2 regions of the Nocardioides sp. WJ219 genome follow, and region 1 is predicted to be linked to the other one. Evidence: predicted binding sites of a transcription regulator. Region 1 holds the regulator's gene; the other holds the start of a gene.
The links. Region 1 encodes HrcA, which represses chaperone genes, less so after heat shock. Its sites were predicted from a motif close to TTGGCACTCGNNNNNNNCGAGTGCCAA; they were not measured.
Positions count from the first base shown of each region.

Region 1 (5,935 bases):
CACCGCCCTGGCCCGGCAGGTGCGCCGCGGCGTCGTCCCGGTGCCCGACGACGACGACCTCGCGGACAAGTACGTCGTCGCCGACGAGCGGCTGACCGCCGCCGGTCTCGGGTGGTACGAGGTGTCCAACTGGGGCGAGCCCTGCCGGCACAACCTCGCCTACTGGCGTGGCGGCGACTGGTGGGGCGTCGGCCCCGGCGCGCACTCCCACGTGGGGGGCACCCGGTGGTGGAACGTCAAGCACCCGGCGGCGTACGCCGACCGGCTCGCCGCCGGCCGCTCGCCGGTCCACGCCCGCGAGGTGCTCGACGACGAGACCCGCCGTGTCGAGCGGGTGCTGCTCGAGGTGCGGCTGCGCGACGGGCTCCCGCTCGACGTGCTCGACGGCGACGGCCGCCGCGAGGTCGCGGGCGTCGTGGCCGACGGCCTGGCGACCCTGGACGGCGACCGGCTCGTGCTCACGCGCACCGGCCGGCTGCTCGCCGACGGGGTGGTCAGGCGCCTGCTGTGACGAAGTCGATGAGCTCCTCGACGCGGCCGAGGAGGGCCGGGTCGCAGTCGGCGTAGGAGTCGACGCGCGACAGGATCTGCTTCCAGGCACGCGCGATGTCGGCCTGGGTGTCGTGCGGCCAGCCGAGCGAGGCGCAGACGCCCTTCTTCCACTCGATCTCGCGGGGCACGTCGGGCCAGCGGTCGAGACCGATCCGCTCCGGCTTGACCGCCGCCCAGATGTCGATGAACGGGTGGCCGACGACGAGCACGTGCTCGCCCTCGACCCGGGCCGCGATCCGCTGCTCCTTGGAGCCCGGCACCAGGTGGTCGACCAGGACGCCGACGCGGCGCTGGGGACCGGCGCGGAAGTCGCGGACCACCTCGGGCAGGTGGTCGACGCCCTCGAGCAGCTCGACGACCACGCCCTCGAGGCGTAGGTCGTCGCCCCACACCTTCTCCACCAGCTCGGCGTCGTGGCGGCCCTCGACGAAGATCCGGCTGGCGCGGGCCACCCGCGCGCCCGCGCCGTGCACGGCGACCGAGCCCGACGCCGTGCGGGTGGGCCTGGCCGGTGCGGCGCGGCGTACGGGCGCCGACAGCACGACCGGGCGGCCCTCCAGCAGGAAGCCGGGGCCGAGCGGGAACGTACGACGCCGCGAGCGGCGGTCCTCCAGCGTGAGGGTGTGCAGGTCACGGTCGACCGCCACGATCTCACCGACGAAGTCGGTCATGACCTCCTCGACCACCAGGCCGAGGTCGGCGCTCGCCTCGGTCGCCCGGCCACGCTTGGGCGCGCGCCAGTCGCCGGCCAGGACGTCGGAGCCGTAGCGATCCACGTTCCGACGCTAGGCCCGACCGGGCCTGCGGGCGGTCAGGACGCGCCGTGGCCCTTGTCCTGTGACCCACTCGACTCCTCGGACGGCTCCTCCGGCTCCGACCCCTCCGAGGACTCCGCCTGCTTGCCTCCGGTGAGGAGGTCGTCGACGGTCTCGTTGGGGCCGAGGCCCGCCGCCATCGGGTTCTCCTCGGGGTTGAGGTCGTCGGGCAGCTGGTCGTCCTCGATGGCCTGGGGGGTCGTCGTGGCGTCGTTCTCGTCGGGCTGGCTCATGGCCGCGAGGGTACGCCCACCGCCGTGGACGCCGCTCAGATCAGGGGCAGGCGCTTCTGGGCGCGGGGCAGCTGCTCGTAGATGCGGCGGACGGCGTCGCCGAGGTGCTCGACCGGGAACGGCCACTCCGCCGAGGCGAGCGCCTCGGCCACGGGCACCCCGCGCCCTGCCAGGTCGCGCGTGGTCTCGGCGACCAGGCCGATGTCGTTGCGCTGCTGCTCGACGAAGTCGCGGTCGACGACCGCGCCGTGGCCCGGCACCACCAGGCTCGCGGAGGTGGTCAGGCCCAGCACCACGTCGAGGCTCAGCGGCCACTCCAGCGGCCAGCAGTCGGGTCCGAACCCCGGCGTCGCGTCCCGCTCGGCCGACTCCTCGACCAGGTCGCCGGCCAGCACGACGTCGGCGTCGGGCACCCGGACGACGAGGTCGCCGGCGGTGTGCCCGCGGCCGGGGTGGACCAGCTCGACGAAGCGGTCACCGAGGTCGACCACGCGCGCGGAGGAGAACGTGTGGTCGGCCACCACGAGCTCGGTGGCCTGCACCTCCGCGCGGTGCGGGTCGTCGGGCTCGTCGTCGTACCGCCGCTTGATGCGCTCGCCGGCCTCGGCCATCGCCGCGGCGGCCGTCTCGTGGGCGTGGATCGGAACGTCGCCGTACGCCGCCCGCACGGTGCCGTTGCCGAAGCAGTGGTCGAAGTGCTCGTGGGTGTTGACCACCTCGACCACCTCGCCGGCCCCGAGCGCCCGCACGTCGGCGACGACCTCGCGGGCCGCCTGCGCCGAGGCGTGCGTGTCGACGACGAGCAGCCCGCGCTCGCCGCGGACCACCGTCACGTTGACGTCGAACCACGCGTGGCGCGCGACCCAGACCCGGTCGGCGATCTCGGTGAACGGCACGCAGCCGTTCTAGCAGAGGGGCCCGGCTAGCAGAGCCCCGCGTGCAGCTCGGCGCGGAGCAGGTCGCCGAGCTCGGCGGTGGTGGTCGCCGTCCGCGGGAACTCCAGGCGCCGCCGGTGGGCCCCGTCGAGGTCGACCCACTGCACCTCGACGCCGGCGGGGGAGAGGTCGCAGAGCGAGACGCCGACGACCTCGGCCAACCGGGTGCCGGTGGTGGTCGAGACCGCGCGGCGCAGCTCGTCCTGGTGGCAGAGGTTGGCGTGCTCGACGGAGCGCTGCAGGTAGCCGCGGTTGAGCAGGTGGTCGGCGGAGCGGAAGTCCTCGACCGGGACCCGCGCCTGCTCGGCCGGGCCGGCGTGCGGCCCGGCCAGCACGACGACGTCGACGACGAGCACCACCGTCTCGCGGACCTCGGTGCAGCACTCGCAGGCCTCGCGACCGCGACGCTCGAGCGTGCCGCCGAGGGAGAGCACCGCGGCGCGGTCGGCCGACGCCGCCGGGCCCAGGCCGCTCTCGAGGGTGAGCAGCGCCCGGCGTCCGGCCGTCGCCGCCTCGACCAGCCGGGTGTCGACGGGGCAGGAGAAGGTCGGCACGCCGCCGATGTCCTGCATGCCGAGCTCGGCCGCGCCCTCGGTCCCGGCGTCGCCGAGGTCGCCGAGGTCGCCGAGCACGTCGTCGACGCCGTCGACGACCAGCGAGACCCCGGCCGGGCAGGCGAGCACCGAGCGGGCGGCGGCCGCGAGCAGCGTCGGGTCGCCGGTGGACGTGTGCTGGTCGACACTGGTCATGACGTGCTCCTCGGGTCGGGACGAGTAAGGCAAGCCTAACCTTTGCGCCGGACGGCGTCCAGGCGGGTTCGGTGTGCGGGTAGGCTTGGCACTCGGTGGCGGCGAGTGCCAGCCACCGTCGACGCCGAGGAGGGACGCCGTGCAAGAAGAACGCCGCCTCGCGGTCCTGCGGGCGATCGTCCAGGACTACGTCGCCACCGACGAGCCGGTGGGGTCCAAGGCGCTCGTGGAGCGCCACGGGCTCAACGTCTCGCCGGCCACGGTGCGCAACGACATGGCCGCGCTCGAGGAGGAGGGCTACCTCGCCCAGCCCCACACGAGCGCGGGCCGGGTCCCCACCGACAAGGGCTACCGCCTCTTCGTCGACCGGCTCGGGTCGGTCAAGCCCCTCAGTGCCGCCGAGAAGCGCGCCATCGCCGGGTTCCTCGACGGCGCGGTCGACCTCGACGACGTCGTCTCCCGCAGCGTGCGGCTGCTCTCCCAGCTGACCCGCCAGGTCGCCGTCGTGCAGTACCCCACGCTCTCGCGCTCGACCGTGCGCCACGTCGAGCTGGTCGCGCTGGCGCCCGACCGGCTGCTCCTGGTGCTGATCCTCAGCACCGGGCGGGTCGAGCAGCGCGTGGTCGAGCTCGACGCCGACCTCCCCGAGGACGACCTGGCCCGCCTGCGCCGGCGCCTCAACCAGGCCGCCACGGGCGAGGTCATCGCCGACGCGGTGGTCGCGCTGCGCTGCCTCGACGACGAGCCGGCCCCGGCCCCCGCCGTGGCCACGGTGCTCGCCGAGGCGATGAGCGACTACCGCTCCGTCGACCGGGTCGCCGTCGGCGGTGCCGCCAACCTGGCGCGCTACGGCGACCACTTCGACTCCGCCGTCCGCCCCCTGCTCGAGGCGCTCGAGGAGCACGTCGTGCTGCTGCGCCTGCTCGGCGAGGCCTCCGAGGCCGGCACCGTGACCGTCCGCATCGGCGCGGAGGGCCCCATCGAGGAGTTCGCGTCGACCAGCGTGGTCACCACCGGCTACGGCCCCCACGACGACGCCCTGGCCACCCTCGGCATCGTCGGCCCCACGCGCATGGACTACCCCGGCACGATGGCCGCGGTCCGCGCGGTCGCCCGCTACGTCTCCCGGATCCTCGACGAGACGTGACCCACCTCCCGCCCCCCTTCCCCATGCCTCGAACCACCCAGAAGGAACACCGTTGAGCCAGGACCCGTACGAGCTGCTCGGGGTCGACCGCGACGCCGACGCCGACACCATCAAGAAGGCCTACCGCCGGCTCGCGCGCCAGCTGCACCCCGACGTCAACCCCGACCCGGAGACGCAGGAGCGCTTCAAGGAGGTCACGGCCGCCTACGAGGTGCTGTCCGACCCCCAGAAGCGCGCGACGTTCGACCGCGGCGGGGACCCCTTCGGCGGCGCCGGCTTCGGCCAGGGCGCCGGCTTCTCCTTCACCGACATCATGGACGCCTTCTTCGGCGGCCAGGCCGGTGGCGGCGTCGGAGGACGCGGTCCGCGCTCGCGCGTGCGCCGCGGCCAGGACGCGCTGATCCGGATCGAGATCGAGCTGGCCGAGGCCGCGTTCGGCGTCTCCCGCGAGCTCAAGGTCGACACGGCCGTCGTCTGCACGACCTGCCACGGCAACGGCGCCGCCCCGGGCAGCCACCCCGTGCCGTGCGAGACCTGCCGCGGCCAGGGCGAGGTCGCCCACGTGCAGCGCTCGTTCCTCGGCGAGGTGCGCACGCTGCGCCCGTGCGCCGCGTGCCGCGGGTTCGGCGAGACCATCCCCGAGCCGTGCCGTGAGTGCTCCGGCGACGGCCGGGTCCGCTCGCGCCGCACCCTGAACGTCAAGATCCCCGCCGGCGTCGACACCGGCACCCGGGTCCAGCTCAGCGAGCAGGGCGAGGTCGGTCCCGGCGGCGGACCCGCCGGTGACCTGTACGTCGAGATCCACGTCGCCGCGCACGAGACGTTCACCCGCCACGGCGACGACCTGCACTGCACGGTCACGCTCCCGATGAGCGCCGCCGCCCTCGGCACCACGCTGACGCTGCCGACCCTCGAGGCCGACGTCGAGCAGGGCGCCGGGTCGGGCGTCGAGACGTCGTTCGAGCTCGAGGTCGAGCCCGGCACGCAGTCGGGTGCCGAGCGCGTGCTGCGCGGTCGCGGCGTGCCCGGTCTGCGCGGCGGGCGCGGCGACCTCGTCGTCACCACCGTCGTCGAGACGCCGACCAGGCTCGACCCGCGCCAGGAGGAGCTGCTGCGCGAGCTGGCGGCGCTCCGCGGCGAGGAGCGTCCGACCGGTCAGGTCAAGGCGCCGCAGAAGCGGGTCTTCGGGCGCCTGTTCGGCCACTGATGTCGCTGCCGGTCCACCTCGTCGCGTCGCTGGACGGCACGGCCGTCGGCCACACCGTGGTGGTCGAGGGCGACGAGGCCCACCACGCGGTCGCCGTACGCCGGCTGCGCGCGGGGGAGCGGCTGGCGCTCACCGACGGGGCCGGGCGCACCGTGGTGGGGGTCGTGACCGCCACCGGCAAGCGACGGCTCGAGGTGGAGGTCGCCGAGGTGTCGCTGGCGCCCGAGCCCAGCCCCGAGGTCGTCGTCGTGCAGGCGCTGCCCAAGGGCGACCGCGGCGAGCTCGCCGTCGAGGTCC
Region 1 covers NZ_JBZUJV010000011.1:98,243-104,177, forward strand. Annotated here, with positions in the region: gene hemW (radical SAM family heme chaperone HemW) at 1-511, shown strand, start outside; gene AC4MBH_RS21090 (DUF3097 domain-containing protein) at 495-1,328, opposite strand; gene AC4MBH_RS21095 (hypothetical protein) at 1,364-1,600, opposite strand; gene AC4MBH_RS21100 (MBL fold metallo-hydrolase) at 1,636-2,496, opposite strand; gene AC4MBH_RS21105 (hypothetical protein) at 2,523-3,284, opposite strand; gene hrcA (heat-inducible transcriptional repressor HrcA) at 3,424-4,431, shown strand; gene dnaJ (molecular chaperone DnaJ) at 4,484-5,638, shown strand; gene AC4MBH_RS21120 (16S rRNA (uracil(1498)-N(3))-methyltransferase) at 5,638-5,935, shown strand, end outside.

Region 2 (5,935 bases), on a different contig from region 1:
TGCTCGGGGACGACGTCGACGCCGCGCTTCTTGATCGTCAGCCGGCCGACGCCCCGCTCGCGCAGCGCGGCCTTGAGCTGCTTCTCGCGGTAGGGCAGCTCCTCGACGACCTGGTAGCCGCGGGCGAACGGCGTGGAGAACGACGCGTCGGAGGTGACGTAGGCGATGTGCTCGTCGACGAGGCCGCCGTCGACGCCCGCGGCGACGGCGGTGACCAGCCCGGCCCGGATCACGGCGCCGTCCGGCTCGTAGAGGTAGGCACCCACCTCGCGGACGCCGACGGCCGCGGCGCCGGGGTCGTCCTCGTCGGTCAGCGTCGCCAGCCCGCCGTCGCCGATGACCGTCGCGCGCCGGGCCGTGGTGGCCAGCCGGCCCGACCACAGCGCGGCCTCCTTGACGTCGCCGTGGTCACTGACCCACTCGGCCTCGACACCGTCGGGCACGAGCGAGTGCGGGATGCCCGGGGCGACCTTGACGCAGGCGTCGCGCGCCAGCAGCGTCTCGACGAACGCCCAGGGCGGCGTCCAGTCGTCGACGTGGAACGTGCGGCCCGCGCCCGTGCGCCGCGCCGGGTCGGCGTAGGCGACGTCGAACGGCGTGGTGTCGACCCGGGTCGCGTCGGCGACGCTGACCGCACCCGCGAGCCCGAGGGCGGCCAGGTTGGCCTCGGCGATCGCGACCCGCACCGGGTCGAGGTCGAACCCGACGCAGGTGATGCCGGCCTCGGCCACGGCGACCAGGTCGCCGCCGATCCCGCAGCCCAGGTCGACGTGGGTCCGGGTGTCGAACGCCGTCAGCCGCCCGACGCGGTGGCGGGCGACCGCGAGCCGGGTGGCCTGCTCGAGCCCGTCGGGGGTGAAGTACATCCGGGCCGCGCTGGGTCCGAGCTTGGCGGCCGCCCGCTGTCGCAGCTCCACCTGGGTCAGGGCCGCGGCGACGTGCTCGGGGGAGGCGGTGCGGCGCAGCACGTCCTGGACGTGCAGCGCGTCGCCCTCGACCGCGGCGGCCCGGGCGAGCAGACCCTGGCCCGCGTCGGTCAGCAGCCAGCGGAACGCGTCGAGGTCCATCCCGGGATCCTCGCAGCCCCGGACCCCTCCTGGCACTCGCCGACCGGGAGTGCTAGTTTCGAGGCTGGCACTCTCGAGGTGAGGGTGCCAGCACCTCGCGACGTACGACCCCCGCGACGGCGTACCCGCGATCCCCAAACGTCAGCACGAGCCACCAACGAAAGTGGAGGTTGATCCGAAGTGTCGGTCAACATCAAGCCTCTCGAGGACCGCATCGTCGTCAAGGCCCTGGAGGCCGAGCAGACCACCGCCTCCGGTCTGGTCATCCCGGACACCGCGAAGGAGAAGCCCCAGGAGGGCGAGGTCCTCGCGCTGGGCCCGGGCCGCGTCGACGACAACGGCAACCGCGTCCCGCTCGACGTCAAGGTCGGCGACAAGGTCATCTACAGCAAGTACGGCGGCACCGAGGTCAAGTACGCCGGCGAGGAGTACCTCATCCTCTCCGCCCGCGACGTCCTCGCCGTCGTCTCCTGATCTGCCGGGTCGTCCGCCCCCGCGTGAGCCCCGGCTCACCCGGGGGCGGGCGACCCGAACTCGTTCCACCCACCTGTCCTAGGAGCTAGATACCAGATGCCCAAGATCCTGGAGTTCGACGAGAACGCCCGCCGCGCACTCGAGCGCGGTGTCGACGCCCTCGCCAACGCCGTCAAGGTCACGCTCGGTCCCAAGGGCCGCTACGTCGTCCTCGACAAGAAGTGGGGCGCGCCGACCATCACCAACGACGGCGTGACCGTCGCTCGCGAGATCGAGCTCGACGACCCCTTCGAGAACCTCGGTGCCCAGCTGACCAAGGAGGTGGCCACCAAGACCAACGACGTCGCCGGTGACGGCACCACCACCGCCACCGTGCTCGCCCAGGCGATGGTCCACGAGGGCATCCGCGCCGTCGCGGCCGGCGTCAACCCGATGGGCCTCAAGCGCGGCATGGACGCCGCCGCCCAGGCCGTCAGCGACGCCCTGCTCGAGGCCGCCCGCGAGGTCGAGACCCGCGAGGACATGGCCTCGGTCGCCACCATCTCCAGCCGCGACAGCCACATCGGCGACCTGCTCGCCGACGCCTTCGACAAGGTCGGCAAGGACGGCGTGATCACGGTCGAGGAGTCCAACACCATGGGCACCGAGCTCGAGTTCACCGAGGGCATGCAGTTCGACAAGGGCTACATCAGCCAGTACTTCGTCAGCGACCCGGAGCGCATGGAGGCCGTCCTCGACGACCCCTACATCCTGCTGCACCAGGGCAAGATCTCGGCCGTGGCCGACATCCTGCCGCTGCTGGAGAAGGTCATCCAGGCCGGCAAGCCGCTGTTCATCCTCGCCGAGGACGTCGACGGCGAGGCGCTGTCGACCCTGGTCGTCAACAAGATCCGCGGCACCTTCAACGCCGTCGCCGTCAAGGCCCCGGCCTTCGGCGACCGCCGCAAGGCGATGATGCAGGACATCGCGACCCTCACCGGCGCGCAGGTCATCGCCCCCGAGGTCGGCCTCAAGCTCGACCAGGTCGGTCTCGACGTGCTCGGCACCGCCCGTCGCGTGGTGGTCACCAAGGACGAGACCACCATCGTCGACGGCGCCGGCGACAGCGCCGAGGTCGAGGCCCGGGTCAGCCAGATCAAGGCCGAGATCGACTCCACCGACTCCGACTGGGACCGCGAGAAGCTCCAGGAGCGCCTCGCCAAGCTCGCCGGCGGTGTCTGCGTGATCAAGGTCGGCGCCGCCACCGAGGTGGAGCTGAAGGAGAAGAAGCACCGCATCGAGGACGCCGTGTCCGCGACGCGTGCGGCCATCGAGGAGGGCATCGTCCCCGGCGGTGGCTCCGCGCTGATCCACGCCGTCTCCGTGCTCGACGACGACCTCGGCCTCACCGGCGACGAGGCCGTCGGCGTCCGCGTGGTCCGCAAGGCCGCCGACGAGCCGCTGCGCTGGATCGCCGAGAACGGCGGCGTCAACGGCTACGTCGTGACCACCAAGGTCCGCGAGCTCGGCGTCGGCAACGGCTACAACGCCGCCACCGGCGAGTACGGCGACCTGGTCGCCCAGGGCGTCCTCGACCCGGTCAAGGTCACCCGATCCGCGCTGGTCAACGCCACCTCGATCGCGGCCATGCTGCTGACGACCGAGACGCTGATCGTGGAGAAGCCCGAGGAGGAGGACGAGGCCGCCGCCGGCGGTCACGGCCACGGTCACGGCCACTGAGCCGACCGCTCACCTCTCCACGGCGGCCCGGTGCTTCGGCACCGGGCCGCTGTCGTGCGTCCGGGGGGTCGTCCACAGGCGCGGGCGGGGGTCGTTTGTCCTCGACGGGCGGAGGCATCCCGTGGTGACCCGACCACGAGGAGGACCCCGTGAACGCCAAGCCGGAGACCTACGGCGCCACCACCCCCGAGCCCACCCGCACCATGTGGGCCGACACGACCCAGCTCTACGAGACCGCCCACACCTGGCAGTGGACCGTCTCCGACGACCTCTACGCCGCCGCGAGCCAGGCCGGCGTCGGGCTCGGCAAGGGGTCGCTGTGCGGACTGGCGATGAGTGCGGTCTGGAGCTGCCACGACGCGTTCGTGCAGCACGCCGTCGACCAGCTGATGGTCGGCTCGGCCACCGCGGCCGAGATGGGTGACCGGTTGCGGCGCACCGCCGACGACTGGGTGCGCACCGACGAGGGTGCTGCCGAGGCCACCGACCGGCTGCGGAGCCGGCTGTGAGCGACGTCGACCTCCCGCCCGAGCTGGCCGGCGCGCTGGGCGGCCAGGCGGGGCTGCTGCTGTTCACGACGCCGGACGAGTGGCTCGACCAGGTCCACGAGGCCACGGCCGCGCTGGCCACCGCGCTGGAGAACGCGGCCGCCGCGGCGTCCCGCGAGATCGAGGACCTCGACGACTCCCGGTTGGCGGTGCTCGGCGGCGTGGTCAGCCTGCCCCTCGGCGGGTTGATCGCGTTCCAGTCCGACCAGGTCAAGGACGGGCTCCGCGACAAGCTCGCCGACGCGGTCGCCGCGCTCACGGGCAAGCTCTCCGAGCTGGCCACCGAGCTCGAGCGCGTCACCAGCACGCTGCTCGGCGACCCCGCCGGGTTGGTCGACCTCGCCGAGGCCTACCTGGCGGCGAAGCAGACGCTCGACGGGGCGACCCACCTCGGCCGCCGCGAGGGCGGCCAGCTCGACCTCCACTGGGACGGCCGGGGCCAGCGCGCCTTCGCCCTCGTGGCCGAGGAGCAGCTGATGGCGATGACGGACTTCTCGATCCGGCTCCGGGCCGCGGCGGTGCTCCTCAGCGAGGCGGCCGAGGCCATCAAGCTGACGTGGAGCGCGATCATGGAGGCGCTGGTGGCCCTGCACGCCCGGCTCGTCGAGGAGCTCGCCTCCGCCTTCGACGCCGGCAACATCGCGACGCTGGAGATCGGCCCGGCCATCGGCCTGGTCAGCGTCGCCATCGACCACCTCAACGCGTGCACCGCCCCCGTGCGGGAGATGAACTCCAGCGCCGAGACCGCCGACCGGACCCAGTGGCTGACGCTCGGCTCGTCACCGGCCCTCGAGGGCGGCACCGACTGGCCCCGTCTCCAGGCCCAGCACGTGCGGCTCTACGCCCCGGCCGGGGCGTGGGAGCTGTGAGCGGGTTCCGCCGGGCCCTGGTCGCAGCCGTCCTGGCCGCGCTGGTCGGCGTCGCGCCCGCCGCCTGCACCGACCGCGCCGGCCGCACCGACGACGGCCCACGCGACCGCCGCGGCCTGGCCGACGTCGCTGTCGGCGAGGTCGAGGTCGACCTCGCGGCGGGCGCCATGGTCACCGGGACGGCGGTCGAGGAGCTGGCGGGTGACGACGGGGGCGTGGTGCGGCTGCCGACGCCGGCGGGGCGGGTGACGGTGGCGGTGAGCGGCCCGGGCCGGCACCTGCACGACGACTTCAGCGACGACGGGCCGCCTGCGGTGCCCGACGACCGCGAGGTGCGCACCATCGCCTGGCTGGCCGAGGGGGGCGCGCTCTTCCAGGTCACCGGCCGGCGCGGGCCCTGGTCGCTGTCGCTGCTGGCCGACGGTCGGCGGATCCCGCTCCGGGAGGGGGAGTCGGCCTCGGTGCCCATCAGCTCGGGCGGGCTGGCCCACGCCGTCGTGGTCCCGCGCGGTGCCCGGCTGGCGGTCGCCCTCGTCTTCGAGGGACGCGAGCGCGTGCTGCCGATCGGCTGAGCCCGCACTGGCACGATGGCGCGGTGAGGGGAGCGGTGGCCGACAAGCGTGCGCTCCTGCTGCTCCCGGTGGTGCTGGCGCTGCTGTCGTCGATCGGGCCGTTCACCATCGACACCCCGTTCCCGGCGTTCGAGGACATGAGCCGCGAGCTCGCCGTCGACGGCGACCAGATGCAGCTCGTCGTGAGTGCCTACCTGCTGGCGTTCGGCCTGATGAGTCCCTTCCACGGGCCCATCTCCGACGCCGTCGGGCGGCGACCGGTGATGGTGGCCGGCGTCTGCCTGTTCGCCGTGGCCTCGGTCGGCTGCGCGCTCGCGCCGACGTTCGAGCTGTTGCTGGTGTGCCGGGTCCTGCAGGGCCTCAGCGCCGGCGGCGGCGTGATCGTCAGCCGCACCGTCATCCGCGACCTGTACGACGGCGACCAGGCGCAGCGGCTGATGAGCAGGGTGATGATGATCTTCGGGATCGCGCCCGCGGTGGCACCGATCGTCGGCGGTCTCCTGCTCCAGGTCGGCCCGTGGCCGCTGATCTTCTGGTTCCTGGCCGTGCTCGGCCTGCTGCTGGCCGTCGTCGTCGTGGTGCTGCTGCCCGAGACCCACCCCGTCGAGCGGCGGATCCCGTTCTCGGCCCGGTCGCTGGTCGCCAGCATGACGGCGGTGGGACGCCACGGGCGCTTCCACCTGGTG
Region 2 covers NZ_JBZUJV010000004.1:368,874-374,808, forward strand. Annotated here, with positions in the region: gene AC4MBH_RS12535 (THUMP-like domain-containing protein) at 1-1,067, opposite strand, end outside; gene groES (co-chaperone GroES) at 1,248-1,541, shown strand; gene groL (chaperonin GroEL) at 1,638-3,260, shown strand; gene AC4MBH_RS12550 (hypothetical protein) at 3,410-3,769, shown strand; gene AC4MBH_RS12555 (hypothetical protein) at 3,766-4,677, shown strand; gene AC4MBH_RS12560 (hypothetical protein) at 4,674-5,249, shown strand; gene AC4MBH_RS12565 (multidrug effflux MFS transporter) at 5,273-5,935, shown strand, end outside.
Region 2: a site for HrcA is predicted at 1,097-1,123, ahead of groES (co-chaperone GroES). Genes of this name have one in related genera too.